Undibacterium sp. KW1: one gene and its partner. The protein of the gene in region 2 interacts with the protein of the main gene of each other region in a pairwise test. Links are inferred from orthologs where the notes say so. Each region holds a gene or a part of one and is shown on either strand. Other genes may lie near its edges.

Region 1 (14,937 bases), 4.8 Mb from region 2 along the record:
AAAGGTAAAACATGGGCATCTACTGCTTCGTATATTTTGGCAACTCCCTTATTGTTCGCTTTCCCTATCGGTACATTCTTTGGCGTCAGAATGATGTCGCATGCCAGCAAGCTCAAGCAAGAGTAGATTCGCATGCTAAGTTTTTGCAGGCATAGCAAGATATAGGATTCAACAAGCTCTGGTAGTTTGCAAGATGTAGCTAATGCTGATCTGGTAGCCAAAAATCACTACCAGATCAGTACGTCAATGCCTCAATTCATGCGAGTTTTTCAGGTTCACAGCAAATCAAACCTGTCCGCGTTCATGACCTTGCTCCAGGCCGCTGCAAAATCTTGCACGAACTTTTGTTGCGAATCACTGCTTGCATAGATTTCTGCCAGGGCGCGCAGTTGTGAGTTGGAGCCGAAGACCAGATCGACTACGCTGGCTGTCCATTTCACTTCGCCATTCACACGATCACGGCCTTCGAGCACACCTTCTGTGCCGGACTTTTGCCACCTGGTATTCATGTCCAGCAAGTTGACGAAGAAATCATTGCTTAATGTTTCTGGTCGTTTGGTGAAAACACCAAGTTGCGACTGAGCGGCATTGGCATTCAAGGCACGCAGGCCACCTATCAGCACGGTCATTTCTGGCGCACTGAGTTTAAGCAGTTGTGCCTTGTCTATCAGCAGTGCGGCGGCAGAGCCTTCCAGTCCTTTGCGCAGGTAGTTGCGGAAGCCGTCTGCAGCAGGTTCGAGGACTTCAAAAGATTCTACGTCGGTCTGTTCTTGCGTCGCATCCATGCGGCCAGGGGTGAAAGCTACCTGTATGTCATAACCCGCTTTTTTCGCCGCGGCTTCAACGGCAGCAGTACCACCAAGGACGATGAGGTCAGCCAGCGAGATTTTTTTGCCGCCAGACTGGGCGGCGTTGAACTCTGACTGTATGGCTTCCAGTTTGGCCAGCACCTTGGCCAGTTGCTCTGGCTGGTTGGCTTCCCAGTCTTTTTGTGGTGCCAGGCGTATGCGTGCCCCATTTGCGCCGCCGCGTTTGTCGCTGCCACGGAAGGTGGAAGCAGATGCCCAGGCGGTGCTCACCAGTTGCGATATGCTGAGGCCGGATGCCAGCAGCTTTGCCTTGAGGCTGGCAATGTCCTTGTCATCAACCAGGGCATGATTGACTGCAGGGATAGGGTCTTGCCAGATCAATTCTTCTTTCGGTACCAGAGGACCAAGGTAACGACTGATGGGGCCCATGTCACGGTGAGTCAGTTTGTACCAGGCGCGGGCGAAGGCATCTGCCAGCTCTTGCGGGTTTTGCAGGAAACGGCGCGAGATTTTTTCATACGCAGGGTCAGTGCGCAGGGCCATGTCTGCCGTCGTCATCATTGGTGCATGACGCAGGGATGGATCATGCGCATCAGGCACGGTGGTTTTTGCAGCTGGGTCGGTGGGTATCCATTGATGGGCACCGGCCGGGCTCTTATTGAGTTGCCATTCATAGCCAAACAGGGTTTCGAAGTAAGAATTGTCCCAGGTAATAGGTGTTGGCGTCCAAGCACCTTCGATGCCGCTGGTGATGGTGTGCACGCCTTTGCCTGTGCCAAAGCTGTTCTTCCAGCCCAGGCCTTGCTCTTCTATGCTGGCGGCTTCCGGTTCTGCGCCTACCTGTGCAGGGTCGCCTGCGCCGTGGGCTTTACCAAAAGTGTGGCCACCGGCAACCAGGGCGACTGTTTCTTCGTCATTCATGGCCATGCGGGCGAAGGTTTCGCGGATATCGCGGGCTGATGCCAGCGGGTCGGGCTTGCCGTTCGGGCCTTCCGGGTTCACATAGATCAGGCCCATTTGCACGGCGGCCAACGGCTTTTGCAGGTCGCGGTCGCCGCTATAGCGCTGGTCGTCCAGCCATTTGCCTTCTGGCCCCCAGTAAATGTCTTCTTCCGGCTCCCAGATGTCGGGACGGCCACCGGCAAAACCAAAGGTCTTGAAGCCCATGGAATCGAGCGCAACATTACCGGCCAATATCATCAGATCTGCCCAGGACAGTTTGTTGCCGTATTTTTGCTTGATAGGCCAGAGCAGGCGGCGTGCCTTGTCGAGATTGCCATTGTCAGGCCAGCTATTGAGGGGTGCAAAGCGCTGCGCACCAGCGCCAGCGCCGCCGCGACCATCGCTGGTGCGATAGGTACCCGCGCTATGCCAGGCCATGCGAATGAAGAAGGGGCCGTAGTGACCGTAATCAGCAGGCCACCATTCTTGCGAATCTGTCATCAGGGCATGCAGGTCTTTGATGACGGCATCAAGGTCCAGGGTCTTGAATGCTTCTGCATAGTTGAAATCTTCGCCCAGCGGATTGGATGCCGGGGAGTGTTGGTGCAATATCTTGAGGTTCAGTTGGTTCGGCCACCAGTCTGCGTTGGCGTGGCTGGCTGCGACTGCGGTGCGGGCGCTGCCAGAGAATGGGCATTTTGCTTCGTTAGACATTCTTATCTCCTTTGATTGAGTGACACGCGAGCTCATTTCATCAAGAGGATGCGATGAACTCTACTACCTGATCGATTGTAGAGATGGATGAGCAATAGGTATACTTAATTTAATTTATTGATTCAATTTGTTTTGACTATCGATTGATGCTCTGGCCCGATCGGGCTTCTTTTTTACGCAAACTGCTACTGGTGACTACATTTAAGGCTTTGTTTATGACAGGCTTATGGGCTGAGCGATATATTGTTGACCTGAAAGCGACTTAGCCCAATGCGTTTTTAATATTAGCTTATTTATACCGAAGCATGAGAGTCATTGAATCGCCACCACTTCTAAGAGATAATTGCGGTCATGAACGACACTACACAACTCCCCCCATTGCCAGATCGCCTGTCGGTTGATCCGCGCAGCCCTTATCATGTTGCCGCCGTGTTTCAGCACGATGTCGGTATTAAGCTCAATGGCAAAGAGCGCAATGACGTTGAAGAATATTGCATCAGCGAAGGCTGGATCAGTGTTGCTGCTGGCAAGGCACGTGATCGCAAAGGCAATCCCCTGATGATCAAGGTCAAGGGCGTGGTTGAGGCGTTTTACCGCTGATTGCTATTACTTGGTTGCAGCCGGGTACTGTTTTTTTGCAGTACCCGCTTCTTCAGGCCAGAACTGGCCGTCTGGGCGTCTGGATGTATCAGCAGGACGCCAATTTCCCCGATAATATTGCCTGCCTGTTTGCGGTCTGAACGGGCATACTGTCTTTGTTGCCTGCATGACCAATCCTGATTCACCTATGAAGCTCATTTCTTCACCACATGCTGTGTCGCGCTTGCGTTCTGCCCGTCTGGAACGCAGTACCAGGCCGTTTCTGGCACGTGGCGGGCCCAAGGGCGAGCGTTGCGGTGCTTGCAGGCTGATACTCAGTCATTGCATGTGTGAGTTGCGCCCCATCGTGCCTACCCGCGCCGGAGTATGCCTGCTGATGGCTGAACATGAGACGTTAAAACCCAGCAACACCGGCTGGCTGATTGCCGACGTGGTGCCCGATACCATGGCTTTTGGCTGGGCGCGTACCGAAGTCGATCCGGCTTTACTGACCGTGCTGGCGGACCCGCAATGGCAGCCGTATGTAGTATTTCCCGGTGAATTTGTGGCTCCAGAGCGGGTGATTATGGAGTTGCCATCTGTAGATGCAGAGCAGAATAGTCACAAGCGCCCGCTGTTCATTTTGCTGGATGCGACCTGGCCAGAGGCACGCAAGATATTCAAGAAAAGTCCTTACCTGGCGCAGTTCCCGGTGTTGAGCCTGTTGCCGGAACAGTTGTCACGCTATCGCTTGCGCCGTTCCCGGCGGGACGATCATTTGTGTACGTCTGAAGTCGCGGCTCTGTGCCTGGGGCTGGCGGGCGAGACTGCGGCTGCACAGGCGCTGGAAATGTATCTCGAAGTGTTCACTGATCACTATCTGCGGGCCAAGCAGCAGTTGAAAGTGGAGTGGGAAGATGAATTGCATGTGCAGATGCGGGAGTTGGTGGGCGGGATAAAAAATAACCTAGGTGGGCCTTCGTCGTAGGTTGGGCCGGGCCAACGCCACTCACATTTGCTCACTACCCCAAATTACGTTACGCTAAGCTCCTCCAAAGAAGCTTTTACCAAATGACTACCCGCAAACCACCCCTGCTCGCAGACCATCTGTGTTTCAACCTGTACTCCACGTCCTTGAAGATGACGCAGTTGTACAAGCCGCTGCTGGCCGAGTTGAATCTGACTTATCCGCAATACCTGGTCATGGTGGTGTTGTGGGAAGAAGAAGGCCTGGGGATACGCGATCTGGCTAACCGCCTGGGACAGGACTCTGGTTCTATCACGCCTGTGGTCAAGCGGCTGGAAGCAGAAGGTTATCTGCTGCGTAACCGCGACCCAAAAGACGAGCGTAATCGGGTTCTGACGCTGACGGACGAAGGCAATAAACTGCGCACAGCCGGAGTACGTATCAGTCAGAAAATTGCCGCTGCCTGCGACTTGCAGCTGTCTGATTTCCAGCAACTCATGGCAGGCCTGAACAAGCTGAGTAGCCACCTCGACAGTTAAATTGAAAACAAGCAGCAATAAAAATATTCAAATTTAACTTGCGCACTAATTATTAGCGCGCTATTATTCAGCACATGGCAAAGCGCAAAAGACAGGAAATGCCATTTAAATACTTAGCGCGCTAACCAATTTATCTGTTTTTAAATTTTCTTTGAAAGCTCATCATGAAAAACATAAGTAAAACTGCATTGATCTTGTCTGTCGCCCTTGCCTCTGCTGCTGCCTTGCCAGGCCATGCATTGGCTGCCTCTGGCAATGACACCACGGTAGTTCTGGTCCATGGCGCTTTCGCCGATGGCTCAAGCTGGAACCAGGTCACGCCTTACCTGCAAGCCAAAGGGGTGAAAGTCGTCGCCGTGCAAAACCCCTTGTCTTCTCTGGCAGATGATGTAGCTGCGGTACAGCGTGTAGTTGATGCACAGACTGGCAAGGTAGTATTGGTAGGCCACTCATGGGGTGGCGCGGTGATCACACAGGCGGGTGTCAGCGACAAAATCAAGGCGCTGGTGTATGTGGCCGCCTTTGCACCATCTGAAGGTGAGGCACTGGGCGGCCTGGGTAAAGATTACCCTGTACCGCCAGGTATCGCGACCCTGAAACCTGATGCGAACGGTAATCTGGAATTGTCACCGGAATCATTTGCGACCAACTTTGCGCAAGATGTGCCAAAAGAAAAAACGGCGGTGCTGGCCACTACCCAAGGCCTGTTGCCAGCCAAGGTGTTTGGCGAACCGGTGACATTCGCTGCATGGAAAAACAAACCAAATTATTACATCGTCGCCAGCAAGGACCGCATGATAGATCCGGGCTTGCAAGCGGCGTTTGCGAAAAAGATCAATGCCGTGACAACCACGCTACCAACCAGCCATGTGCCGATGTTGTCCCAGCCTAAAGCGGTTGCAGAAGCGATTCTGGCTGCGGTCAGGAACTAAGCTGTTGAATTGAGATCAAGGCCTGTCGCCTTAAAATGGGACGGGCCTTTTGCATTCACGCTGTCATGCCAGGAACTTGCCCGTTCTCTGATCCTGTGTTGCGGCTGATGGCGGCAAGATAGCGCTGTGCTTCTTCCCATGTAATGGTGACATCCCCTGGTGCACCGCTATGTGTAACCGCAGTCATCGCCTCTTCCTGCAGGCGTTTTTGTTCTTGCTGTTCTTTGTGCAGGCGCTGTTGTTCGTCTTTCTGACGACGCTGGGCATCTTCTATGGCATGCAGACGATTTTGTCTGGCAATGAGTGCACGCAGGGCAGCGCTGGCTTGTTCGCGTCTTTGTTTTTCCAGTTCCTTACGTTGCCGTCTTTGTTCGGCGCGCTGGCGGGCTGCTGCCTCTATTGGGGATTCTTTTATTTCTGGCTGTTTGCCATGACTGGCTGCCTTGCTTTGTGCTGCGTTGCCAAGCGGCCTGGCTGCAGCCTGCAGAGTTTGCAATAACGCACGCACACTGGCAGGGCGCTGGTCTGGCTGGATGGCAAAACCACTTTGCAAGACTTGCCATTGGGCGGCGTTCAGTGCAGCTGGTTGTATCGGTTGCTGCTGAGGGTGGCGATATTCGCCAAAGGGCATGGCCGCTTCCAGCATCTGGTAAATCATGACAGCAACGGCATACACATCCAGACCGGGACTGTGCTGATGGCTGCCAGCTTCCGGCGCGCGGTAACCTGCGGTACCCGCATAGGGAGAACGCGAAGGGGTCATGCTGGTTGAAATCAAGCCTGCCTGGGTATGGCTGCGCAAACGTGCCGAGATGCCAAAATCAAGCAGTTTGATGTCACCTGCTGTTGTCAGCAAGAGGTTACTCGGTTTCAGATCACGGTGCACGAGTTTGTGTTTGCCCCAGGCATAATCGAGTGCATCGGCCACAGGGCTGAGCATGTCCAGCACTTGCTTGAGGGTGCAGCGGGTATGCTTGATGAGATAGTTTTCCAGATCGTGCCCGTCCAGATATTCCATGATGATGAAATAGCTGTTGGTGGCCGGGTCGCGGGCCCAGTCATAGACCCTGACGATATGCTCATGCGCGAGCCTGCGCACCAGCGAGGCTTCTTCCACCAGGAGGCGTGCATGCAGGGCACTCTGGGTAAGTTGTGGCGGCAAGATCTTGAGCGCAACCGTCTCGCTATGCCCAAGCTCAGCCTGGGTTGCCAGGTCGCTGGCTTGCCACACCTGGCCCATGCCGCCTTGCCCCAGGAGTTTTTCCAGCCTGTAGCGTTTGGAAACACCACCCACTTCTTGCCCCGCCAGAAAACCCAGGTCAGTGCCCTGTGCCGCTTCTTGCGCGGCTTTGCTGGTCTGCCTGGAAATAGCAGGGGCAAGCTCATTATCGAGAATAGCGTCTTTGCGTTGCGTGAATTCGTCTTCTGTGAGCAGACCTTCATCCAGCAATGCGCGCAATTCACGGATTTTTTGTAGTGGCGTTTGCATTGTCAGGGGCTGGGTTCTTCAAATGGGTATAGGGCTAGGGGTATAGGGCTTAAGATCAATTTTTGCTGTACTCGACTACATTCTTTAATTACCTATTTTCTACCTGCCTGGCCCGACTGCGCTACACGGCTGCCCAGGTTTTGCGCCATGCTCAGGTCTATCTCATGACGCCTTTGCTGTTCAGCTTCTCTTTGCCCGCGTTCGTCCTGTATGCGCTCTTGCAACATCTTGACGGCCTGCTCCCAACTCATGCCTTGCTGCGCACTGACCAGGGCACTCATGGCATTGGCAGCATGTTCTGAGCTGCCAGCCTGCATGGCGAGGATTTGTTCAGCCGTCAGGCTGGCTTGTGCCTGAACCTTGACGATCTCGGCCAGTGCAATCGCATTGGCTGGATCGGCAGTGGCGATCTTGCCGGTTTCGCTAAAGTTGGCGATGGCGTTCATGCGCTCTATGGCAATGCGGGCCAGCAGGGCATCATGCGCCTGTTCAGCCTGGCGCTGTTCGCGTTCCAGGCTGAGTCTGGCGAATTTGTCAGCCCGCTCGGCTTCTGCCTGTTGCAGTTCTTTTTTCCAGCGACGTTCATCTTCTTGCTGCCTGAGTTGCTGGCGCAGGGTTTCTATTTCCACCTCGGCCAGCCTGGCCTGATGTTGTTGCTGCTGCGTTTGTTGTTCAAACAGGGCATGGGCTTTCAACGTCGTCAGCAGCTTTTCATGCTGGGCCATGGCATCGGCCTGGCTGTCGTTGCGTTTGATGCCATTGATCTTTTCCTGCACCTGGCTGAGTTTGAATGCAGTATCCACATCGCTGATGCTGTCTTCACGTTGCAACGCACGTGTGCGCTGCTGTTGCAATTCTTCTTCCCATGCCTGTATGCGTTGGAACTCCCTGGCCTTGGCTTCTGCTTCTATGCTGATCAGTATCAGGCGGCTTTTTTGTTCTTCCTCTTCCAGTTCCTGCTCACGGCGTGCCAACTGGTTTTGCCTGTGGCGCAATAATTCTGTCTGGACTTTTTGCTGTTCCTGGTCAGCGATCAGGTTGGCTTGCGCAAACTCGTGTTCGAGCTGGAATTTTTTTAACTGATGCTGGATTTTTTGCTGCATCAGTTGCGCAGCTTCCTTACCCTGAAGCTGGGTGATTTCTGATTCTGAACGCATCTTGATACGTGCCATGGTGCGTATATGCAGCCACTGGTCTGCTTCGTTCTGGCGATGTTCGGATTTCTGCTTGAGACCGTGTTCCAGTTCTTTGATGGTCTCTGCGGCACCGCGTTCCAGCGCATGTTTGCGGGTGGTGGCATCGGCAATGCGGCCATACAATTCCAGCTCACGCGCGCGTATGGTTTGCAGTCTTTCATTTTCATCCTGGCGCAACTTGGCACGGCTCAGGCGTTTTTTTGCATCCTCTGCATGGCCTTGCATGTAGAGCCAGCCCAGGTCTTTGCCAAACTGCTGGCGCATTTCTTCATGGCGGTAACGCAGGCGGATTTGCTCTTCCTGTCTGGCGATCTTTTGCCATTCACTATTGGTATAGAGTGCATCGATAAGTTTGCTTTGTTCCAGCTTGGCGCGCTGACCATCGATAATCAGATGCATGCTGCTTATTCTTTCACTGATTTTTTCCCTGTCATCTGTCAGCTTGTCATGCCGCACTTCGCGGGTCACGGCCTGGGTCGCGACGAAACCATATTCCGCAATCGACAAATTCAGTGTCGAGAGCAAACGCTCATCGAGTTGCTGGCGCAGGTGGACATTGTCTTGCAAGTCCCTTAAGGATTGTGCGCCCAGGAATTCAAGCGCAATCTGACGCACCATGGGTTCCAGCAATTGTTGCAATTGCTGGCAGGTGATGATGCCTGGCGCAGCCATGAAGTGTTTGGCAAATGCAGGCACGTCGGCAATCTTGACGCTGATGACAAATTTGGCTGCGATAGCCAGAAATTCTGCCGTATGCAGGTCTTCAAAACTGAACAGCAGGGCAAAGGGATTCAGGCGCGTCAGCAAGATTTCTGCCGCTCTGTCGGTCTGCAAACCCATGAGCTGGCTGCTGATGTCTTGCCCTATATAGTCACCGGCCTGCAATTCAACGAAACGTCCTTCTTGCAATATATACGCGCGGGCGCTGACCGGGATATGCAAATCCTGTTTGGTAATGCTGTTGAGTGGACGCACGCCAAAATACATGGCGACCTCGTTCTCTTTTGGCAGCCAGCGATTGTGGCGCAATATCGTCTCATGGCGAGGGCTGCTCAGCATCAGGCCACAATGCGTACAATAAATTGCATCTTGTATATTGTTATGGTCGCACTGAGGGCATTTGAGCTTGGAACTGGCAAAGATGCTGAACATGGGGAACTCCTTCTATCGCGGCGCGGTGCGGGGACGAGGGAACTGCACCTGAGCAAAAATGGTAGCACCGGGGGTAGATTTGAAAGACGGGAACAGAAGGGGGTTTTAGGGCCAGATCGTGATTTGTATGGAAAAGACAAGACCTTTCAACACATTGGGCAGGGGCACAGAGGAATGCTGAAGAATGTTAAGAAATGTCTTATTTGCGGGCAATCAGTATCTTGTCCCATAGTCCTGTACGCCTGCATAAGGCACACTTGCATACCGACCTACTGATGCCAACTGAGGAATTGCCTTCAAATCAGTGTGTGCATCCAGGCTGTTTTCTTGCAATGTCGCTATGTCCCGGTGCCAGAACCCACCCTGAAAATGAAATACCAGTGGCAAGCCTGCTGGCGGACTTTGTGCGGCGGCCTGGGGGCGGGTTTCTGGTTTGATCAGGTATAACAAATCGCTTCCTGCCCCTGCATCTATCTCGGCAATGATCATGGCATGCGGCAGTATCGCCATGACCTGTAGCCGGACTATGCCTCTGACGCTGGCGCAGAACTCTATCTGCATGCCTGCACTTAAAGCATAGGGCAGGTCTTTTTCCATGACCATGCCATCGAGCAAAGTGCCATAGCGCGAGACATCGGTGATTTCTGCTCGCACGCCCTTCCAGCGGATGAGGGCATGGCGGGCGCTGATGCGGCGTGTCAGTCTGACATTTTCTGCTGCGCTACTGGTGCGGTGACTGAGCAGAATGTCAGCCTGTGGATGTTGCTCCATTCGGCCAAGCACATACTCATCCAGGGCAAAGAGCCGCATATTGCTGTGAGGCCGGGTCTGTTGTCCCGTGAGGCCGGCCCATCGTGTTGCAGTTGTTTTTGACGTGTTTGTTGCTGGCCTGGCTGGCGGCACTTTCTCTGGCCTGGCAGAAGTGGCTATTGCCAACGGGGCTTCAGGTTCGCCAGTGATTTCCATGAGTTCTTCATCCCAGGCAATAGTGCCCATGGCGATTTCATATTTGCCTGACGGTGGACGCATGTCCAGTTTGGCTATAGAGGCATCCGTGGCACTGATTTCAATATTCATATTGCCTTGCGCATAACCGTTCGACTGGCCCAATCCGCTGAGCGTGGCAATTCCACCATCTTCCGCTACGACCCGTATATTCTTTTGTGCGGTTAAAAACACACTGTGTATCTCTGTCAGCGATGCGTCTGCCCGCGGCACAAAGATGACGCTGGTACATAGCCATGTACGCCTGGCCTTCGATACCTGTTCATGCGACAGGCTGATTTCAAGCGGGTATTGCCCATGTTCTTTGTTTCTGGAAGAAAAGCTGAGCAACAAGGGTTGCCATAGTCCAGATGCAGTGCGCAGCAGGCGTTGCTTTGTAGCACCAGCGGCTATCAGTTCCGAGCGCAATTGCACTTCGATGATGCTGATATCTGGTGGCAACATGCCACGCAACTCCAGCCTTATGGTTTGACGGCCACCAGCGGCACGCGGGTCATAACCGCTGAAATGCAGATGCAGATTACCGGGTGCCACCGCTACACGCTTTTGCATCAGCTTGCCAGCAGAGGCATGCAATAACTCCTGTCTGCGGGGGCTGGCTGCCTGGGAATGACCTGCAGCACAGACGGCCTCGCCCTCTGCCACCCAATGCGTGCAATGGGGGTGATCCGGGGCTTGGCATTTTTTCATGATGAGGCATAGGTCATAATACGGGCGATGCTACAACTATAAAGACAATGCGCCAGATCAAATGGGGGAATACAGCAGTGTTTCGCCTCCTGTTTTTTCGCCGTAGATGGTGGCCGCGTTGACCTGCCCGGCTCACTGCATTACCCTTGTCGTTTCGATATACTTCATTTCGCATCCTGTCTGCGGGATGTCTGTGATCAACACGCTATCCCTGTCCTGGAAATTGCAATGAAAAAAATTGTCGTTAAATTTGGTGGCTCCAATCTGCGCCAGCCTGAAGATATCAACCGCGTTGTCAATGTCGTGCAAACTTATCAACAGCCACTGGTGCTGGTGGTATCTGCCTTTTATGGCATTACCAATGCCCTCATCGCCTGTGTGCAAGCCGCAAGAGAAGGCGCGGGCACCGCAGCTGCCCTGGCCGAAAGCCGGGATTACACACAAAACCTGCGTGTCCTGAAAAAGCAGATACTGGAAGCCAATATCAGTGATGCCACCAACCGCGCACGTATAGAAAAAGCCCTGTCAGTACGCCTTGATCAGCTCGACCGTTATCTGACCGGCATACACTGCATAGGTGATGTGCCCACCTTTGTCAATGATGCCATCCTCAGCTATGGTGAACGTCTGTCCAGCCTGTTGCTGACCGAAGTCTTGCTCAGCCATGGCATACGCGCACGCGAAGCCTTGCCAGAAGACATAGGTCTGGTCACCGATGGCGTATTTGGCAATGCCGCCTGTGATTTTGATGCGAGCGCCCCGACTGTCTCGAAAGCCTTGCAAGGCAATGAAGTCATCGTCGTGCCGGGCTTTTATGGAGTAGATCGTGATGGCAAGGCGACCCTGTTTGGCCGCGGCGGCTCAGATTACTCAGCAGCATCCATCGCCTGCTGCATAGGTGCAGAATCACTGGATGTATGGAAGGACGTGGATGGTTTCCTCAGCGCCGACCCTGGCACGGTGAGTGCACCGCATACGATTACGCAATTGAATTATCTGGAAGCAGCAGAGCTGTCTTACTTCGGCGCCAAGATCTTGCATCCGCGCACGGTAGAACCTTTGTTCGACCAGAATATTCCTATCCGTATCTTGAACATCACCCGTCCCAAGCGTGGTCTCTTGCCGTATACCATCATCAATGCACAACGCAAGGTGACACGTGATGTGGTGAAGAGTGTGACATCGACAGAAGACGTGGCAATACTGAAATTACACGGCCCTGGCGTGGGATTCAAACCTGGCATCCTGGCGCAGGTGACCAATACGCTGGATGCCAATGGCATCAATATCAAGAGCGTGCTTACGGCGCAGACAGCCATCAATATACTGGTATCACGCGACCATCTGGATGCGGCTTACGCTGCACTGGTGGAACATCACCTGGCCGGTGTGGTGGAAGTGTCACGCAACGCGGATGTGGCTATTGTCGCAGTGGTTGGTGACGGTGTGCTGGAGGCATCAGATGTAGGTGGCGCAATCGCCAGCCGTGCCCTGTCGGCAGCGATTGCGGCAGGCGTGCATGTCTGCCTCGCGGCTGCAGGTGCCAGCGAGGTGGCGGCGTATATGCTGGTACAGCAGGAGGACAGGAAGCTGGCTTTGCAGGCGATACATGCGGAGTTTTTTGGAGGATGACGGATTTGGGGGATTGCAGCTTTTGTTACGATAACTTCAGGTTTGATGCTTGCCAGCAAAAGATGTCTATGATGATCAACGGACGCCGCTGCGTTCCTGCCTACGCTCACCGCTGTCTGGAATAATTCTCTTTACTCGTTCGGAGCGTCAAGTACGTACAGCGTCTCGACGATTTTTCTACGTTGGAAACTTAATTCTGCAATTGAATAATTTTGCCAGCGATTATGCTTGAAGCTCCTTCCCCTTGAAAGGGAGGGAGATTACTCGTTATTGCTTGGTCAAGGAGATTATTCCTGACAATAGTGAGCCTACCAGTGCAGGCTGGAGCCTGGTTGCGTTTGTTGCCAACCAATCAAGCGATTCAATATACGCGGCCTATGACATCCACGTTCAAAACACTGACCAATCTTATTTACCTGCTCTCGTCCCTTTTCGACGCATTTTTCTGCAAAAAAATCACTAGACGACTGGTCTAATTTGTTTTAGAATTCAAAACTATGAACACTCCACGCACCGATGTCAGGCAACATATCCTCGATACAGCCAAGCCCATTATCCTGGGCAAGGGCTTTTCTGTGGTCGGCCTGAACGAGGTATTAAAGGCGGCGGCAGTACCCAAGGGCTCGTTTTATCATTATTTCAAGTCCAAGGAATTATTTGGCGAAGCCTTGCTGGAAGATTATTTTGCCGGCTACCTGGCAGCAGTTGATGTGGTTTTGAAAAACCCAGACATACCAGCAGCCAAACGCCTCATGCGTTACTGGCAGGGTTGGTTACCGGAGCGCCCGGGTGAGGGTGTGCAATGCCAGTGTCTGGCGACCAAACTCGGTGGCGAGGTGTCTGACTTGTCTGAAGCCATGCGCGTCACCTTGCAACGTGGCACGGACAGTATCATTGCCAGGCTGGCCGATTGCATGCGTGAAGGTATTATCGACGGTTCGCTACCTGCAGACCTGGATGCTGATGCATGTGCACTGACCCTGTACCAGATGTGGCTGGGTGCAGGCTTGCTGACCAAGATGCGGCGCGACATGAGTGCGCTGGAGAGTGCCATGTTAGCCACCCGCAAGATGCTCAAGCTGTAAAGTTTTGAGCTTGAAACAAGAAACATATTCCTCTTAGCAAACAATAGTAACGAAACATTTATTCTTATAAGTTTTTTCTAGACGACCAGTCTAATTTTTGTCTTGAAGTACCCTGGGTTGGCTACACATAGAGTTTTGGATTTGCTTACCCAATAAGTTTTACCCTAAGTTTGCCCATATGAGTTTTACCATCGATTTTTGCTGCCCCCAACACGCCCAATAAAGGAATTAAGAAATGTTATTCAATCCTCTGCAAACCGGTTCTGTATCCCTCGCTAACCGCATCCTGATGGCCCCGCTGACACGTGCACGTGCTGATGCTGGTCATATGCCCAACGCCCTGATGGCGGAATACTATAGTCAACGCGCCACCGCAGGCCTGATCGTGACTGAGTGCACGATGGTGGCTGAAAATACCTCCGCTTTTTATGCTGAACCAGGCATCTACAATGCAGAACAAATCGCTGCATGGAAAGTCGTGACTGACGCCGTGCACGCAAAGGGCGGCAAGATTTTCATGCAGATCTGGCACGCTGGCCGTGCTGCTGTTCCGGCATTCAACAATGGTGTTGAAAACGTCGGCCCCAGCGCTATCGCGATTGACAGCGAAGTGCATACACCAGACGGTAAAATCCCAAATGCAGTGCCACGCGAATTGCGTCTGGATGAAATTCCGGCGCTGGTTGCCGCTTATGCACAAGGCGCAAAAAATGCAATTGCTGCCGGCTTTGATGGTGTAGAAGTGCATGGTGCGAATGGCTACCTGATTGATCAGTTCCTGCGTGACAGTGCCAACAAGCGCACTGACAGCTATGGTGGCTCGATAGAAAACCGCGCGCGCTTTTTGTTTGAAGTATTGACTGCAGTCAGTGCTGCCATTGGCGCTGATAAAGTCGGCCTGCGCCTGTCCCCAATCAACAGCTATAACAGCATGAAGGACAGCGACCCACTGGCCCTGATTTCTTATCTGACGACACGTCTGAATGAATTCAACCTGGCATATTTGCACCTGATGCGTTCTGACTTCTTCCAGGCACAGACTGGTGATGTAATGACCGTTGCACGCGCCAACTACAAAGGTGTGTTGATCGGCAATATGGGTTACAACGTTGAAGAAGCAGCGCAAGCGATCAGTAATTCCACACTGGATGCGGTAGCTTTTGGTACCAGCTTCCTGGCTAACCCTGACCTGCCTGCACGTATCAA
Region 2 (15,098 bases):
ACAGACGACCGGTATTGCGCATCAATGCACCCAGTGCCAAAGTCTTGCCACCGGCGCCGGCACAGAAATCGGCCACCATTTCACCGCGCTTGGCACCCACCAGTTGCGCCAGTAACTGACTGCCTTCATCCTGAACTTCTATCGTGCCATCTTTGAATAAAGGCAGGTTCTGGATGGATGGTTTTTTACGTACCCGCAAACCTGTGCTGGAATATGGCGTAGGCTCAGCGATGATAGGTGCTTGCGCCAATGTCGTGATGACGGTTTCGCGATCACCTTTGATGGTATTGACACGCAAATCCAGTGGCGCCGGGGTATTGAGGGACATGGCCAGCGCCAAAGCATCTTCTTCACCAAAGCGTTCCAGCAATTTTGTCCACAGCCATTCTGGCAAATTAGCCTTCATCATCAAAGGCAGGTGCGTGCGGTCAATTTCCATGACACGTTGCAGCCAGGCAGTTTCATCTTCTGTCAAGCCACCGAGAGCATCAACGCCAACGGCATCAGCCAGACCCAGCAGGCTCAGGCGGCGCATAGGAGAACCTATGCCGGACTCAGAAAAATTGGTATACACCGCTTTATTGCGCAGCAAGCCGTACACAGCCTCCGCAACTACGCCACGTTCACGTGAACCCAGGCGTGGGTGATCACGGAAATAACGCGACAAAGTGCCATCTGCCGGGCCGGTAAAACGCAGAATCTCACGTAATACTTCTTCGGTATTGACGAGTATGGCTGGAGGTAATCTCATGCTGCTTCCTTCTGATATGCTGATATGGCCCGGACGGGCCTTGTTACTATTTTTTGCTAGTTAATACTGACGGCAAACCGCGCAAGCGATTTTGCTGAAACTGGTTAATCAAGCTTCTTATTTCTGAATATCCAGCTTGTTAATCACTGATATGAACACGGTTGCCCTCTATACGCAATTTGCCTTCGACAAATTGCAATACGGCACGCGGATAAATCTGGTGCTCTTGTTCGAGTACACGGTGTGACAGCGTGTCTTCATTATCATGGTCAAGCACAGGCACAACTGCCTGGGCAACGATGGGACCATGATCCAGTTCGGCGGTCACAAAGTGGACGGTGACTCCATGCACTTTAACACCCGCATCTATGGCTTGCTGATGCGTTGCCAGACCGACAAAACTAGGCAGCAGGGACGGATGGATATTCAACATCCTGCCTGCATAGTGCTCGACAAAACCTGCCGTCAGTATACGCATGAAGCCAGCCAGGACAACCAGGTCAGGGGCGAATTCATCTATCTTTGCCTGCAAGGCGGCATCAAATGCCTCACGCGTGGCAAATTGCTTGCTGACCACTACGGCAGTTGGTATGCCACGGCTGGCTGCATACTCCAGGCCACCTGCATCGGCACGGTTGCTGATAACGGCAGCGATTTGCGCGGGCCATTGCTGTTTTGCGGCAGTTTCAACAATGGCTTGCATATTGCTGCCACGACCAGAAATGAGGATAACAATCTTTTTCATGGCGGCATTGTACCGCTGACAGGGGTCTAGTCCCAAATAAAAATGCCAGCATTTGCTTACCGGCATCTATTCTGCGGGATATGAAAATGCTATTCGAAGGAGTAAAACACCCGGAAAGCGACTTTTCTGTCAGCCCAAAAATCGGCTGCGTCGCGGAACACGTCCAGCAGCGACTCACGTGCTTCCTTGTCAAATTTTTGTGTATTTGGCAATTGCTCAAGCACAATCAAAAACCCAGCCTGTGGGCCCGCCTTGTAAATCATGTCAGTCAGGCAATCTGACAAGGCATCCAGGTTGCGGCACATGGGCTTGGGGAAACCAAAAGACAAGGCTATCTTCCCCAGCACTTGCTGCTTGGTCGCCGCCTCAAGGCAATAGGCATACAGGAAATGCTGGCCCAGTTTGGCTGCTTCTGCCTGTAAATCCGGTACACGGAAAGCACGTATGGATTGCACCACATTCGGCGCTACCGTTGCCAACAAATCTATTTCTCCCTCGGTTGCTGAGATCATATTTACTCTTTAATTATTTACTCTTTAATTCTTCGAAAACTCTCGTAGTGGTCTTCCGTGTAATAGTATTCGCCCGATGTCTGGGGATCTGCTCCGGCAATAATGCGGCGCACGCCACGATTGCGGGCGCGTGGCGTCTTTACCGTGTATTCATGATAGTAACCACGCTTTTGCTTGGGCAACCTGGATTCATAATTACCGAACACAACGCCATCCTTGTCATAAGGAAATGGGCCGCCCTGCTTGATGAGCTTGAGTGTGGTCTGTGCCTCTTTAGGCAATTCTGCAACAGCAACCTGACCAAGACTATTATTGTCCTTGGCAAAGCTGGTTGCAGCCAGCAAAGCAAGCGTCAGGAATACCAGCCATTTTTTAAAAAATGTTGGATTTATCATTATTCTGTCTATCCGCACACGCTTAAACAGCGCATAGAGTAACGGTTTGTCGATGATGAATCAACCATTGTTGCAGATGTTACAATGCATTAATTCATGCGCCTGTCACATTTGCGACAACATGCCTTGAGGCAAAGTTGTGTTGAAATCAAACTAATCGCGCTGATGTGCGTACCTTTGTATCAACCCCAAAGAAGTGTAGGACATCATCCACCCTGGCGCGGGTATCACGTCGCCCGAGTGCAATCAATTCTTTGGTGTAGGTTGATTCAAATAGCAGATAAGAGGCCAACGCCGAACCGCGCGCCTCTGTAGCGCCTATGCCGCCCAGCATGGTTCGCACAGGTAAAGGCAGGCTGTTGGTATGACGACTGGCAATTTCGTCCAGCCGCTCAGATGGTGCGATGACCAGCAGATCGACCGGCCGCAAAGGTGTTTTTTCCAGTAATTCTGTTGGCAACATCGACAAGGTCTTGTTAATGCGCATCAGCCTTTCTATATCCACAGCCAGGCTATCAAGAAAAATGCTGGACAAGGCATGACCGGCAATTTGCGCCAGACTGGGGTAACGTGCGACTTCAGTATTGACGCTGGGCGGCTCAGTCAAACGGCCAGCACCGACGATCAGCACTTTTTGCGCACCCAGATGGATGGCCGGTGATATTGGTGCCAACTGACGCATGGAACCATCGCCACAGTACTCCATACGCCCGCCCCAGTTCAGCGGCACTGCAGGAAAAATAAAAGGAATGGCAGCAGATGCCAGCAAATGCTGGACGCCAATGAAATCACGCTGCGCCAGTCGCTGGCTCCTGACCCAGGGTTCAATATCGGCCAGGGTCTGGTAAAAAGTCAGATGCTGCCCAGCCGTATAAGAAGAGGCCGTAACCGCCAGCGCATGCAGGCTGCCATTGTTGAATGCAGCGTCCAGACTGCCCAGGTCCAGCATGCGGGTCAGCAGGGCTTCCAGTGGAGAATTATCCAGTAGCGAATTTGGTGGTGCTTTGCGCCACTTATTCAGCAACCAGCCAAATGACCACAAGGTCAGCCAGCGCGCGCCGCTGCGCATGACACCAAGAGAGTCGGCACGATAGACTTGCGCCGCTTCGAAATTTTCCCAGATATGCAGCATGCGCCCGACTGCATCAGCAAAGTTATCTGCCCCACAGGCCAGCGAGGTGGCATTGATCGCCCCAGCCGAAGTACCACAGATAATGCCAAAAGGATTGCTGGCAGGATGCCAGCCAGACTCCACCAGAATGTCCGAAATCTCATGCAGCACCCCAACCTGATAGGCCGCACGCGCCCCACCACCCGTCAAGATCAATCCTGTTCCCGCGTTATTGCTCGTTTGTTTAGGCATAAAAAAAGGGCAAATCCAGATTTGCCCTAGTGTAGTAGCCCCCTAGCAATTTGTCATGCTGCACGGCACAGTGAAAGAATCATGCTCTGCAAATACAACAGCAATTTTTTGTCAGCACACTGAGGCTCGTGAAGCGTTGAGAAAGCGTAGCGAGCGCCACGAGTTTGAGTTAAGAAGCGCAGTCGTACTTTAGTACGACGACGAATTTCCAAAAACAGCAGGCTCAAAATCGTGACGCGCAGTAGCTTTATCAGCACTTACTACTTGGGTTGCATGCGTATGGCCCCGTCTAAACGGATAGTTTCGCCATTCAGCATCACATTCTCAATAATCGTCTTGGCCAGATTTGCATACTCATCCGGTTTGCCCAGGCGCGGAGGAAACGGCACCATCTTGCCTAGAGCATCCTGTACCTCTTGCGGCATGCCCAGCAGCATTGGGGTTTCAAAAATACCCGGCGCAATTGTAATCACACGGATGCCGCTGCGTGACAAATCACGAGCCATAGGCAAGGTCAGACCAACGACTGCTGCCTTGGAAGAAGCATAAGCTGCCTGACCAATCTGGCCATCATAAGCAGCGACCGATGCTGTATTGATGATGACACCGCGTTCGCCATGTTCTGCGGCTTCAGTCTTGCCCATGGCATCTGCTGCCAGACGGCACATATTGAAAGTGCCGATCAGGTTGATATTGACCACGCGCTGGAATACATCCAGTGGATGCGGGCCATCTTTACCGACAGTCTTGATTGCGGGTGCAACACCAGCGCAATTGACCAGGCCGCGCAGCGTGCCCAGAGTAGCTGCCGCCTCGACGACTGCTTTGCCATCGGCCTCGGAAGTCACATCACATTTGACAAACTTGCCACCCAGCTCAGCAGCCAGCACCTCGCCTGCCTCTACCTGCACGTCAGCCAGCACGACCTTGCCGCCATTGGCAACGATCATTCTTGCCGTGGCAGCACCCAGGCCGGAAGCACCGCCAGTAATAATAAATACATGATTTTGAATTTGCATGTTTGTCTCTCCAGGCTATTGTCTATGAGCACATTAATCGGATTGTGGGGATGGCACTTATTTGTATCCACTAGTTGCATCCACGATTACGCATGATTACGTTTACGTAAACGTCACATCCACGTATTGTAGCGAATAATCTTCTTCGCGCAAAAATAAAAAAGTGGCAGCGATATACTCGCCACCACTTTCCATTACTTTCTTTTCAAGCAGGCTGCTGCTTATTTACTCGCAGATGCCGGATCAGCCATAGCTGGAGGCGGCGGCACCTCTGCCGGACTTGACACTGCAGATGCGACGGGGGCTGCAAGCTTGGCCGATGCAGAAGATGCCGATGCTGCGGGAGCTGCAGTCTGTACAGGCTGACTGAGATGACTACCCGCTGCGTTCGTCGGTCCTGCTGCTGGCAGCAAGGGCACCAGCAACAGCGCCACGATATTGATGATCTTGATCAGCGGGTTGACTGCCGGGCCAGCTGTGTCCTTGTAAGGGTCGCCAACAGTATCCCCCGTCACGGCAGCCTTGTGTGCTTCCGAACCCTTGCCACCAAAATGGCCATCTTCTATGTATTTCTTGGCATTATCCCAGGCACCGCCGCCGGTAGTCATGGAGATAGCGACAAACAAGCCTGTCACGATGGTCCCCATCAACAAACCACCAAGCGCAGCTGGTCCCAGCAGCATGCCAACCAGGATAGGCACGATGACAGGCAACAGCGAAGGGATGATCATTTCCTTGATCGCTGATGTCGTCAGCATATCGACAGCCTTGTCATACTCAGGCTTGCCCGTGCCATCCATGATGCCCTTGATTTCCTTGAACTGGCGGCGCACTTCCACCACCACGGCACCGGCTGCACGACCCACCGCTTCCATCGCCATCGCACCAAACAGATAAGGGATCAAACCACCAATAAACAGGCCGACGATGACTTGCGGATTCGACAAATCAAACGAAGTACTCTTGCCAACGGAATCCAGCGCATGGGTGTAATCAGCAAACAGCACCAGCGCTGCCAGACCGGCTGAGCCTATTGCATAACCTTTTGTAACTGCCTTGGTAGTGTTACCGACGGCATCCAGAGGATCAGTAATGGCACGCACAGAAGCTGGCATTTCCGACATTTCGGCAATACCACCGGCATTGTCAGTGATAGGGCCATAGGCATCAAGCGCGACGATAATCCCCGCCATGGACAGCATGGAAGTGGCCGCAATCGCGATGCCATACAGGCCAGCAAGGTTAAATGACACCAGGATAGCCACACACACAGCCAGCACGGGCCAGGCCGTCGATTTCATCGATACACCCAGTCCTGCAATGATATTGGTGCCATGACCAGTAGTCGATGCCTGTGCCACATGCTGTACCGGTTTGAAGTCTGTGCCTGTGTAATATTCAGTGATATATACCATCAAGCCTGTGAGCACGATACCGACCAGGGCTGAACCCATCATCTTCATGCGCATCGCTTCATCAGGCCAGACCTGCCAGGTGACAACAGCAAAACCGATCAGCGATAAACCTGCAGCCCACCACAAACCAGTATAAAGGGCAGACATGATTTTCTTGCCAGGCTTGGCTTTGACCATGGAGCAACCGACAATCGAAGCGAGAATGGAAACCGCACCCAGCAATAAAGGATAAACAATCGCTTCGGTGACATTGGTGGTAATCACCAGCGCCCCCAGCAACATGGTGGCGATCAGGGTCACGACATAGGTTTCAAACAGGTCGGCGGCCATACCGGCGCAATCACCAACATTGTCACCTACATTGTCGGCAATCACGGCGGGGTTGCGCGGGTCATCTTCAGGGATACCGGCTTCTACCTTGCCGACCAGGTCAGCACCAACGTCCGCCCCTTTGGTAAAGATACCGCCACCAAGACGGGCGAAGATGGAAATCAGCGATGCCCCAAAAGCCAAGCCTATCAGGGGCTTGATGACATCATGCTGCGTCAGGGTGCTACCGGCAGCATTCATGACCAATACCCAGTAAAAAATCGTCACACCCAGCAAACCAAGGCCAACGACCAGCATGCCGGTGATGGCACCACCGCGGAAAGCCACGTCCAGCGCCTCATTCATGCCCTTGGTTGCGGCCTGCGCAGTTCTCACATTTGCCCTGACCGACACATTCATGCCGATGAAGCCGCAGGCACCGGACAACACCGCACCGATCAGAAAACCGATGGCAGTAATCAAACCCAGACCAGGTATGGCGGCGACGGCAATGAACAGCACCACGCCAACAATGGCGATGGTGCGGTACTGTCGTGCGAGATAGGCGGCTGCGCCTTGTTGAATGGCAGCGGCAATTTCCTGCATACGCGCATTACCGGCATCCTGCTTCAGGATCCAGCTGCGCGATATCAAACCATATAGTACGGCGATGACGCCACATGCGATGACAAACCAAAGACTTGCTGTCATGTTGACTCCTCCAATGTTATGGGCATGTTGGCCTTGTGGGCACATGCATTTTTTTAACGACAAAGTAAAACAACGACAATTCTTCATTTTTCAGACTTTGATGCCAGACTGCCTTGCATCAAATGACAAAAATGAATCCTGCACACTGCGAAACTTTTACGCAGCCCATATTTTTGGAGAAACTGGCTGGGGCTTAGCCGTACTTGTAGTGATAATTAATAGCTATAAAAAAAGCGGACAATGCAGTCCGCTTTTTTTAATATTTATTCGGACAGCGCCGCAAATGCGCTGTCACGGATGGACTCTACCGGTCCGACGCCAGCAATCTTCCGATACTTGGGTGCGCCTGGTTGACCAGACTTGGCCCAATCGCCATAGTAAGACAACAGCACTTCAGTTTGTTCGTGATAGACGGACAAACGTTTCTTGACGGTTTCTTCCTTGTCGTCAGGGCGCTGCACCAGGTCTTCACCTGTCACATCATCCTTGCCTTCGACTTTTGGAGGATTGAATTTGACGTGGTAGGTGCGGCCAGAACCAGGATGAACACGGCGACCACTCATACGGTCGATGATGGCTTCATCAGGTACATTGATTTCCAGTACATAGTCTATCGTTACGCCAGCATCCTTCATCGCATCTGCCTGAGGCGTGGTGCGAGGAAAACCATCGAACAGATAACCATTGGCGCAATCTGGCTGTTTCAACCTGTCTTTAACGAGGCCGATGATGATGTCATCTGATACCAGTCCACCGGTGTCCATGACTTTTTTTGCTTCCAGACCCAAAGCCGTGCCAGCAGCGATTGCGGCACGCAACATATCACCAGTAGAGATTTGAGGAATATTGTATTTTTCTTTGATGTAATTGGCTTGTGTACCCTTGCCGGCACCCGGCGCTCCCAACAAAATAAGACGCATGTTAAATTTCCTAAGACGAGTTTGAATTTTTTTACTTGTATTATCAAATCATGCCCGGCAGTGGTTTCATTGCAGGCACGGCTCTTTTTGCTTTTCTTCTTTAGCTTGATAACACAGTTTCTTTTCACGAAACTTACCACAATTTTCGCAATTCTTGATGCTTTGCCACGAAAACTTGGGGTTTTGCCCGTTTTTTTATACCTTATCCCTGAAAAACTGCCTGACACGTTCCAGGTCTTCTGCCGTATCCACGCCGGATGCGGGGCTGGAAGCTGTCACATGGACAGCAATTGCATAGCCGTGCCACAAAACCCGCAACTGCTCCAAAGCCTCAATTTGTTCCAATGGAGAAACAGCGAGTTGCGGATATTTTTTTAAGAAATCGTTGCGGTAGGCATACAAACCAATATGGCGTAAAGGTGAATACGCGGGCGGGAACTGTTCGCGGCTGACAGCAAATCCATCCCTGTGCCAGGGTATGGTTGCGCGTGAAAAATACAGTGCGCGGCCATGCTTGTCCAATACCACCTTGACGACATTGGGATTAAAACCATCTTCTACCGCATGGATAGGATGGGCTGCAGTCGCCATAGGCACATCAGCGCTCACCAGCGCTGCGGTAGCGGCAATCAAGGCCGGATCTATCAGTGGTTCATCACCCTGCACATTGACGACAACTGCATCGTCTGCCAGGTTCATGCTGGCAGCAACTTCGGCAATGCGGTCAGTACCGGACGGATGATCAGGCCGCGTCATGCTGACGGGCACACCGTGGGCCTCGCAGGCTGCGACGATATCAGCATGGTCTGTAGCCACCATGATGGCGCTGGCGCCAGACAATAATGCCCGCTCGGCGGTGCGCACCACCATGGGCTTGCCACCTATGTCAGCCAGCGGTTTATTTGGCAAACGGCTGGAGGCCAGCCGGGCCGGGATAATAGCGATAAAACTCATAAAATTTATGCCTTGGGTCTGGCATCAAGCTCTTCATTCGTCAGCGCACGCGCCTGATCTGCCCACATGATGGGGATATCATCGCGTATCTGGTAAGCCAGTTTATCGCCATAACAAATCAATTCCTGACTGGCTTTTTGGTAAACCAATTGTCCTTTGCACAAAGGGCAAACCAACACATCAAGCAGACGTGCGTCCATGCTTTTTCTCCGAAATCATTTGTATCAGGGATGCGGCAAAAGCTGCATCAAGTTGAGCTTCGACTGGTACTACCCAGATGCGGGCATCGTCCAGTAAAGCCGGGATTTGCCTACATTTTACTGCATCCTTTTCCGTAATCAGGATGCAATCAGCATCAACACCTTTAAAACTCTGTGTATCAAAGGCATGATGATCAGGAAAAGCCCTGGTCTGGCATGTCAAACCCTGCAGTGCCAGCATAGTGAAAAATCGTTGTGGATTACCTATGCCAGCCGCTGCCAGCAAACGCTGTCCCGAGAACTCGGCCAGCGACTTGCGCTGGGCATTATCATTCAACCTATAAGCCTGACCTGCCTGTAACTGCATGCGCACGGTGTCTGCTGGCATCCCGGGTGGAAATACTGTTTCCGGCGCTGGCATATTGCAGATAGTAAAATCACGTCGTCTTTCCACGGGTTCACGCAAAGGCCCGGCTGGCAAAAGCCAGCCATTGCCAGCGCCACGCTGGTCAAACAGCACGAGTTCAACATCACGCCCCAGGGCGTAATGCTGCAAACCATCGTCAGCAATAATGACATCGACTTGCGGATTAGCTGCCAGCACGCAACGCGCCACGGCAACGCGGTCACGCCCCACCGCTACCGGGCATTCGGCCCTGGCAGCAATCAATACTGGCTCATCACCAACTTGCTGCGGCTGCGAAGTAGCATCCAGCAAAATTACGCTCTCGGCATGTACACCATAACCACGCGAGATAACAGCCGGATGCCAGCCTGCAAGCTTTAATTGCTGCACCAGCCAGATCACCAGCGGTGTCTTGCCGGTACCGCCGATAAAGATATTGCCGACCACGACCACAGGTACGGGTAATCTGGTTTGCGCTTTGTAGCCCATCACAAACAGACCAAAACGGAAAGTGACGATGAGCTGGAATAGCCTGGACACTGGCCACAGCAAACAGGCCAGCAGCCCGCGCTTTTGCCAGGTACTCAATAAGACTTTTTCCAATACTGCCCGCATGTCACTCTCTTGTTTTTCTCTAGCTGTTTTCTACAAAAAGAAACCGGGGAGTAACAATCCCCGGTTTCTCGCCAGCTCCTGAAGCACTACTCCACTTACAAGCTAGTCATTCCATACTTCACTTTGCAGTTGCCTGGGCCGCAAACGTAACCTTGGCCATGCCTGCAATACGCGCGGCTTCCAGCACATCGATGACAGATTGATGGCTGGTTGCACGGTCTGCATTGATGATAATCACAGGATCAGGCTGAGTACCGGTCTTGCCAGCTTCCAGCGCTGCTGCCGCTTTTTTTAAATCTTCCGCCAGAGTCAGAGTGTCAAGGAAAGACACGGCCTGGTTATTGATCTTGTAGCGGCCCTGGGCATCAATACCGATATCTATCTGATTCGGTTTGTCCTGGGCTTTTTCTGCGTCAGCGGTCGGCAAGGTGATTTGCAGTTCGGTGAAACGGCTGTACGTCGTCGTCACCATCAAAAAGATCAGGATTACCAGCAAGACGTCGATAAACGGGATCAGGTTGATCTCTGGCTCTTCCCTGCCCCTTCCTTTACGAAAATTCATGACTACTTCCTGGCGCTGTGGACGACATCAACAAACTTGATTGCCTGCTGTTCCATATCGACGACGATGCTATCAACAAGCGCGCGGAAATGACGCCAGAACACCATTGCAGGCATAGCGATCATCAAACCAAAGCCAGTGTTATACAAGGCAACAGAAATACCATGAGCCAGTTGCGCCGGATTAGCGCCAGTTGCATTTTGCGAACCGAAAATTTCTATCATACCGACGACAGTACCAAACAGGCCCATCAAAGGTGCCAGAGAAGCAATCGTGCCCAAAGTAGTCAGGAAACGTTCAAGTTCATGGGCAACAGCACTGCCCGCTTCTTCTATCGATTCTTTCATGACTTCACGCGGCGCATTCACATTGCGCAAACCCGCTGCCAGTACTTTACCCAAAGGAGAATTGCCAGCCAGTTGCTCTATGACTTCAGGCTTTACCTTGCCTGCCTGATAAACACGTATGACTTCATCGACCAGAGTAGGTGGCAAAATGCGGCTACGACGCAAAGAAAGGCTGCGCTCTATGATTAAAGCCAGCGCTATAACTGAGGCAATCAATAAAAAATAAATTGGCCAGCCCGCGGCACGAATGATATCGAACAAATTAACTCCTTGAAGGTTCCTAAATCCAAGCCCGCAATGTAGCGCGTTGTCTGCCTGCGGGCAAGAGTGCAAAGCAAAAAACTAGGCACAAAATGTTTCAAAGCATAATTTTCAACAAAAAGCATCAAGTTTGCCGTCATCACAGCAAATTATTACGATTGTATTGAGATTGAAAATATTCACTGTTTTACACAAAATCTGTGCGCAAGCCTGTGGATAAGTGCATCGATTCTACCTAAGCTCATGATTTATTTCATTTTTTTGACTATGCCAAAGATTTAGGCACGGCGATTTTGTGGATAAAACAGCATTTTTTCCATTTTAGCCCCGTCTTTTCTACACATAATTTGTGGACAAGTATGTGCAAAAGTCTTGTGCACAATGACAAGTGACTGATTTAAAAGAAAATTATTGTACTGCCAATATTTTAGGCAAACATCTAATCCTGCATATTTTTGCACAAATTTTCAGCATAAAAATGTGGCTAGGAAAATGCTCTGCGTTTTGCACAAAATATGTGGACAAGATTGTGCATTACCGTAAATAAATGCTACAAGTCACTGATTTTTAATCACTAATCCCTACTGCCAGAAAAACAGGCAAACGGCAGTTTTTCTGCGACACAATACTTTTTCCACAGAAAAATTAATTTTAAGACAAGTATTTATAAGCCAGATTTGCGCTAATCCAGGCTTTTGCACAAAATATGTGGACAACTATGTGAAAAAGTATAGGGTATGTAACTAAGTCACTGATTTTAATCATTCTTTTATTCGCGCCTAAAAAAGTGGCAAACTCCAATTATTCACAGGCCAGTTTAAAATATTGCCTTTACCCTCATTTTCTCTGTAGATTGCAGCTTATTCTGCACAAAATATGTGGACAAGCTTGTGTAAAAGCGCATGGAAAGGCACTAAGTACTTGATTTTAAAAAAGATTACCGCAGTGCAAATATTTTAGGCAAACCACCTAAGCTGGCTGGAAAATAAAGTTTTCAACAGCTTAACCACAATTTCTGTGGATAAGTTTGTGCACAAGCGGCTCGATGCAGCGCAATGTCCTTGATTTGAAAGGGAATTTTCATTTTGCCTCATTCTTTTGCAGATTGATTTTTATTAAAAATCAAAGACTTAGATAGTAAACTTTCATTTCTTTTGACATCTCAGAGGCAAAATGACATGCTGATGACCAATCCATGCTTCTGTGGACAGAATTTCAGCCGCCAAGCTTTATGAATCCTGAATCGCCTTACGCTCCCCCAGTAAACACGCCCTCCGTGATGACAGTTACGGCGCTGAATCAGGCCGTTGCTCAGCTTTTGGAACGCAACCTGCCATTGACCTGGGTGTCTGGCGAGATTTCCAACTTTACCCGCGCCGCGTCTGGACATTGGTATTTCACGTTAAAAGACAGTGGCGCCCAGGTCAGGGCCGTGATGTTCCGTGGCCGCGCGCAATATGCCGACTTCCAGCCCAGGGAAGGCGACAAGGTCGAAGTACGTGCCCTGGTCACCCTGTACGCGCCGCGCGGCGATTATCAGTTAAGTGTGGAGGCCATACGCCGTGCCGGCGTTGGCAATTTATATGAAGCATTCTTGCGCCTGAAAGCGCAACTGACACAGGAAGGCTTGTTTGACACCGAGCGCAAGCGCCCCCTGCCCACCTTTGTCAAAACCATAGGTATAGTCACCAGCCCGCAGGCTGCCGCCCTGCGTGACATCCTGACCGCGCTGCACAGGCGAGCGCCACACGTCAACGTCATCCTCTACCCTACTCCAGTACAAGGCGAAGGCGCAGGCATGAAGATCGCCCAGGCGATAGCCTCTGCCGCTGCCCGCGAAGAATGCGATGTCTTGCTGGTTTGCCGTGGCGGTGGCAGTATGGAAGACCTGTGGGCCTTTAATGAAGAAGTGGTCGCCCGCACCATCGTCAATTGCCCCATGCCTGTGATCGCCGGCATAGGCCATGAAACTGACTTTACCATCGCCGATTTTGCCGCTGACTTGCGCGCAGCCACACCTACCGCCGCCGCCGAGCTGGCAGCCACGCCCAGGGATGCCTGGCTACAGTTATTACAGCGCCAGGCGCAAATACTCAGCCGCTGTATGCACAGACAACTGGATGACCAGGCCCAGACCCTGGACTGGCAAAGCCGCCGCCTGCTCAGCCCCAGCGCTGCCATTGCCGCCAGACGTCTGCAACTGGCAAGCCTGGCCCGCAACCTCAGCCTCTGCGCCAGCTTGCCGGTGCGCCAGGCCAGACATGAGCTGACGCAACTGACACTGAGCTGGCAAACACACAAGCCAGACCTGAGCAAACCCAGGGTGCTGCTGGCAGACATGCAAAGACGCCTGCAGCAAGCGGCAAGGCATAGCCTTGAAGGCCAGCAACAACAGTTGTCTGCCCTGCGCAGCCAACTTGAGCTGTTGAACCCTCAACGCACACTGGAGCGCGGCTATGCCATCCTCAGCGACCACAAAGGCAAGGCCTTGCGCAAGACGTCTGAACTCAAACCACAATCACTGATACAAGTCAGACTGGCATCAGGTACCGCTGAAGTTGGCATCAGTAGTGTGCAAACCAAACTGGATTGAGCCATACCGATACAAAACCAATTACCTGCTGTGCCAATTGCAGTCATCATTTTGCGCATATACATAGAATTTGTATAAGGCCGCGTGCACGCTTTTGCACAAAAGCTTACAATGCTGGTCTGGCTTTTCCGGATTGCCGGAAATGATGAACTCACGATAAAAGGACACGATATGGAACATACCTTACCGGCACTGCCTTATGCACTGGATGCTTTGGCTCCACATATCTCCCAGGAGACTCTGGAATATCACTATGGCAAGCATCATCAAACCTATGTGACCAATCTGAACAACCTGATCAAGGGTACAGAATTTGAAAACTCCACACTGGAAGAAATCGTCAAGAAATCTTCTGGCGGCATTTTCAATAACTCAGCACAGATCTGGAACCACACTTTCTACTGGAATGGCCTGAAACCTAATGGCGGCGGCGCACCAAGTGGCAAACTGGCAGATGCCATCAATGCCAAATGGGGTTCTTTCGATGCATTCAAAGAAGCTTTCACCAAGTCTTGCGTAGGCAATTTCGGTTCTTCCTGGACATGGCTGGTCAAAAAAGCCGACGGCACACTGGACATCGTCAACACATCCAATGCAGCAACACCACTGACAACAGCAGACACGCCATTGCTGACTTGCGATCTGTGGGAACACGCTTACTACATCGACTACCGCAATGCACGTCCAAAATACCTGGAAGCATTCTGGGCACTGGTCAACTGGGAATTTGCCACAGCAAACCTGGGCTGAGCCAGCTTGTCGTGATGCCCGTTGCGTCGTGACATATACAGCACAGATGAAAAAAAACCTGCGCATGCATCAGCACCGCAGGTTTTTTTCATCCATCATGCAAGCTGTTTATGCGAAGATCATGGCTCAAATGAGCGCCAGGAACTTTCCCCTAAGCTCTATCGCCTTACTCTTTGAACAGCATGCAAACCAAAGTCTCTCCTTTATTACGCTTTCTTCCCGCCATCTTCATTTTCATCTGGGCATCCGGTTATGTCGTTGCCAAATATG

The links.
Region 1: the proteins of kdsB (region 2) and UNDKW_RS29335 interact in binary tests that used the Escherichia coli proteins (3 or more experiments, as listed by UniProt). The link is inferred for Undibacterium sp. KW1 from one-to-one orthologs.

What each region holds. Positions count from the first base shown.
Region 1 is NZ_AP018439.1:6,499,443-6,514,379, reverse strand. The notes cover bases 12,200-14,937. They hold UNDKW_RS29335 (TetR/AcrR family transcriptional regulator), read left to right. Parts: upstream 12,200-13,143; coding sequence 13,144-13,731; downstream 13,732-14,937. Other genes in these bases: UNDKW_RS29330 (alkene reductase), read left to right, coding at 13,967-14,937; UNDKW_RS29340 (aspartate kinase), read left to right, coding at 12,200-12,646. In the rest of the region: UNDKW_RS29385 (hypothetical protein), read left to right, coding at 1-126; katG (catalase/peroxidase HPI), read right to left, coding at 276-2,465; UNDKW_RS29375 (DUF3297 family protein), read left to right, coding at 2,817-3,065; UNDKW_RS29370 (tRNA-uridine aminocarboxypropyltransferase), read left to right, coding at 3,253-4,032; UNDKW_RS29365 (MarR family winged helix-turn-helix transcriptional regulator), read left to right, coding at 4,116-4,550; UNDKW_RS29360 (alpha/beta fold hydrolase), read left to right, coding at 4,715-5,482; UNDKW_RS29355 (protein kinase), read right to left, coding at 5,538-6,971; UNDKW_RS29350 (hypothetical protein), read right to left, coding at 7,064-9,319; UNDKW_RS29345 (FHA domain-containing protein), read right to left, coding at 9,533-11,014; more of UNDKW_RS29340, read left to right, coding at 11,243-12,199. UniProt on the Escherichia coli protein: Involved in response to both electrophiles and reactive chlorine species (RCS). Represses the transcription of the nemRA-gloA operon by binding to the NemR box.
Region 2 is NZ_AP018439.1:1,739,342-1,754,439, reverse strand. Bases 7,216-10,114 are described here. They hold kdsB (3-deoxy-manno-octulosonate cytidylyltransferase), read right to left. Parts: upstream 9,095-10,114; coding sequence 8,336-9,094; downstream 7,216-8,335. Other genes in these bases: lpxK (tetraacyldisaccharide 4'-kinase), read right to left, coding at 9,275-10,114; UNDKW_RS07675 (Trm112 family protein), read right to left, coding at 9,100-9,294; adk (adenylate kinase), read right to left, coding at 7,484-8,140; UNDKW_RS07690 (sodium-translocating pyrophosphatase), read right to left, coding at 7,216-7,220. Outside these bases: UNDKW_RS07720 (RsmB/NOP family class I SAM-dependent RNA methyltransferase), read right to left, coding at 1-751; purN (phosphoribosylglycinamide formyltransferase), read right to left, coding at 891-1,496; UNDKW_RS07710 (barstar family protein), read right to left, coding at 1,586-1,984; UNDKW_RS07705 (ribonuclease domain-containing protein), read right to left, coding at 2,026-2,403; UNDKW_RS07700 (patatin-like phospholipase family protein), read right to left, coding at 2,552-3,766; UNDKW_RS07695 (3-hydroxyacyl-CoA dehydrogenase), read right to left, coding at 4,027-4,785; more of UNDKW_RS07690, read right to left, coding at 5,007-7,215; more of lpxK, read right to left, coding at 10,115-10,315; UNDKW_RS07665 (biopolymer transporter ExbD), read right to left, coding at 10,434-10,877; UNDKW_RS07660 (MotA/TolQ/ExbB proton channel family protein), read right to left, coding at 10,880-11,485; xseA (exodeoxyribonuclease VII large subunit), read left to right, coding at 12,717-14,078; sodB (superoxide dismutase [Fe]), read left to right, coding at 14,250-14,828; UNDKW_RS07645 (DMT family transporter), read left to right, coding at 15,011-15,098. UniProt on the Escherichia coli protein: Activates KDO (a required 8-carbon sugar) for incorporation into bacterial lipopolysaccharide in Gram-negative bacteria.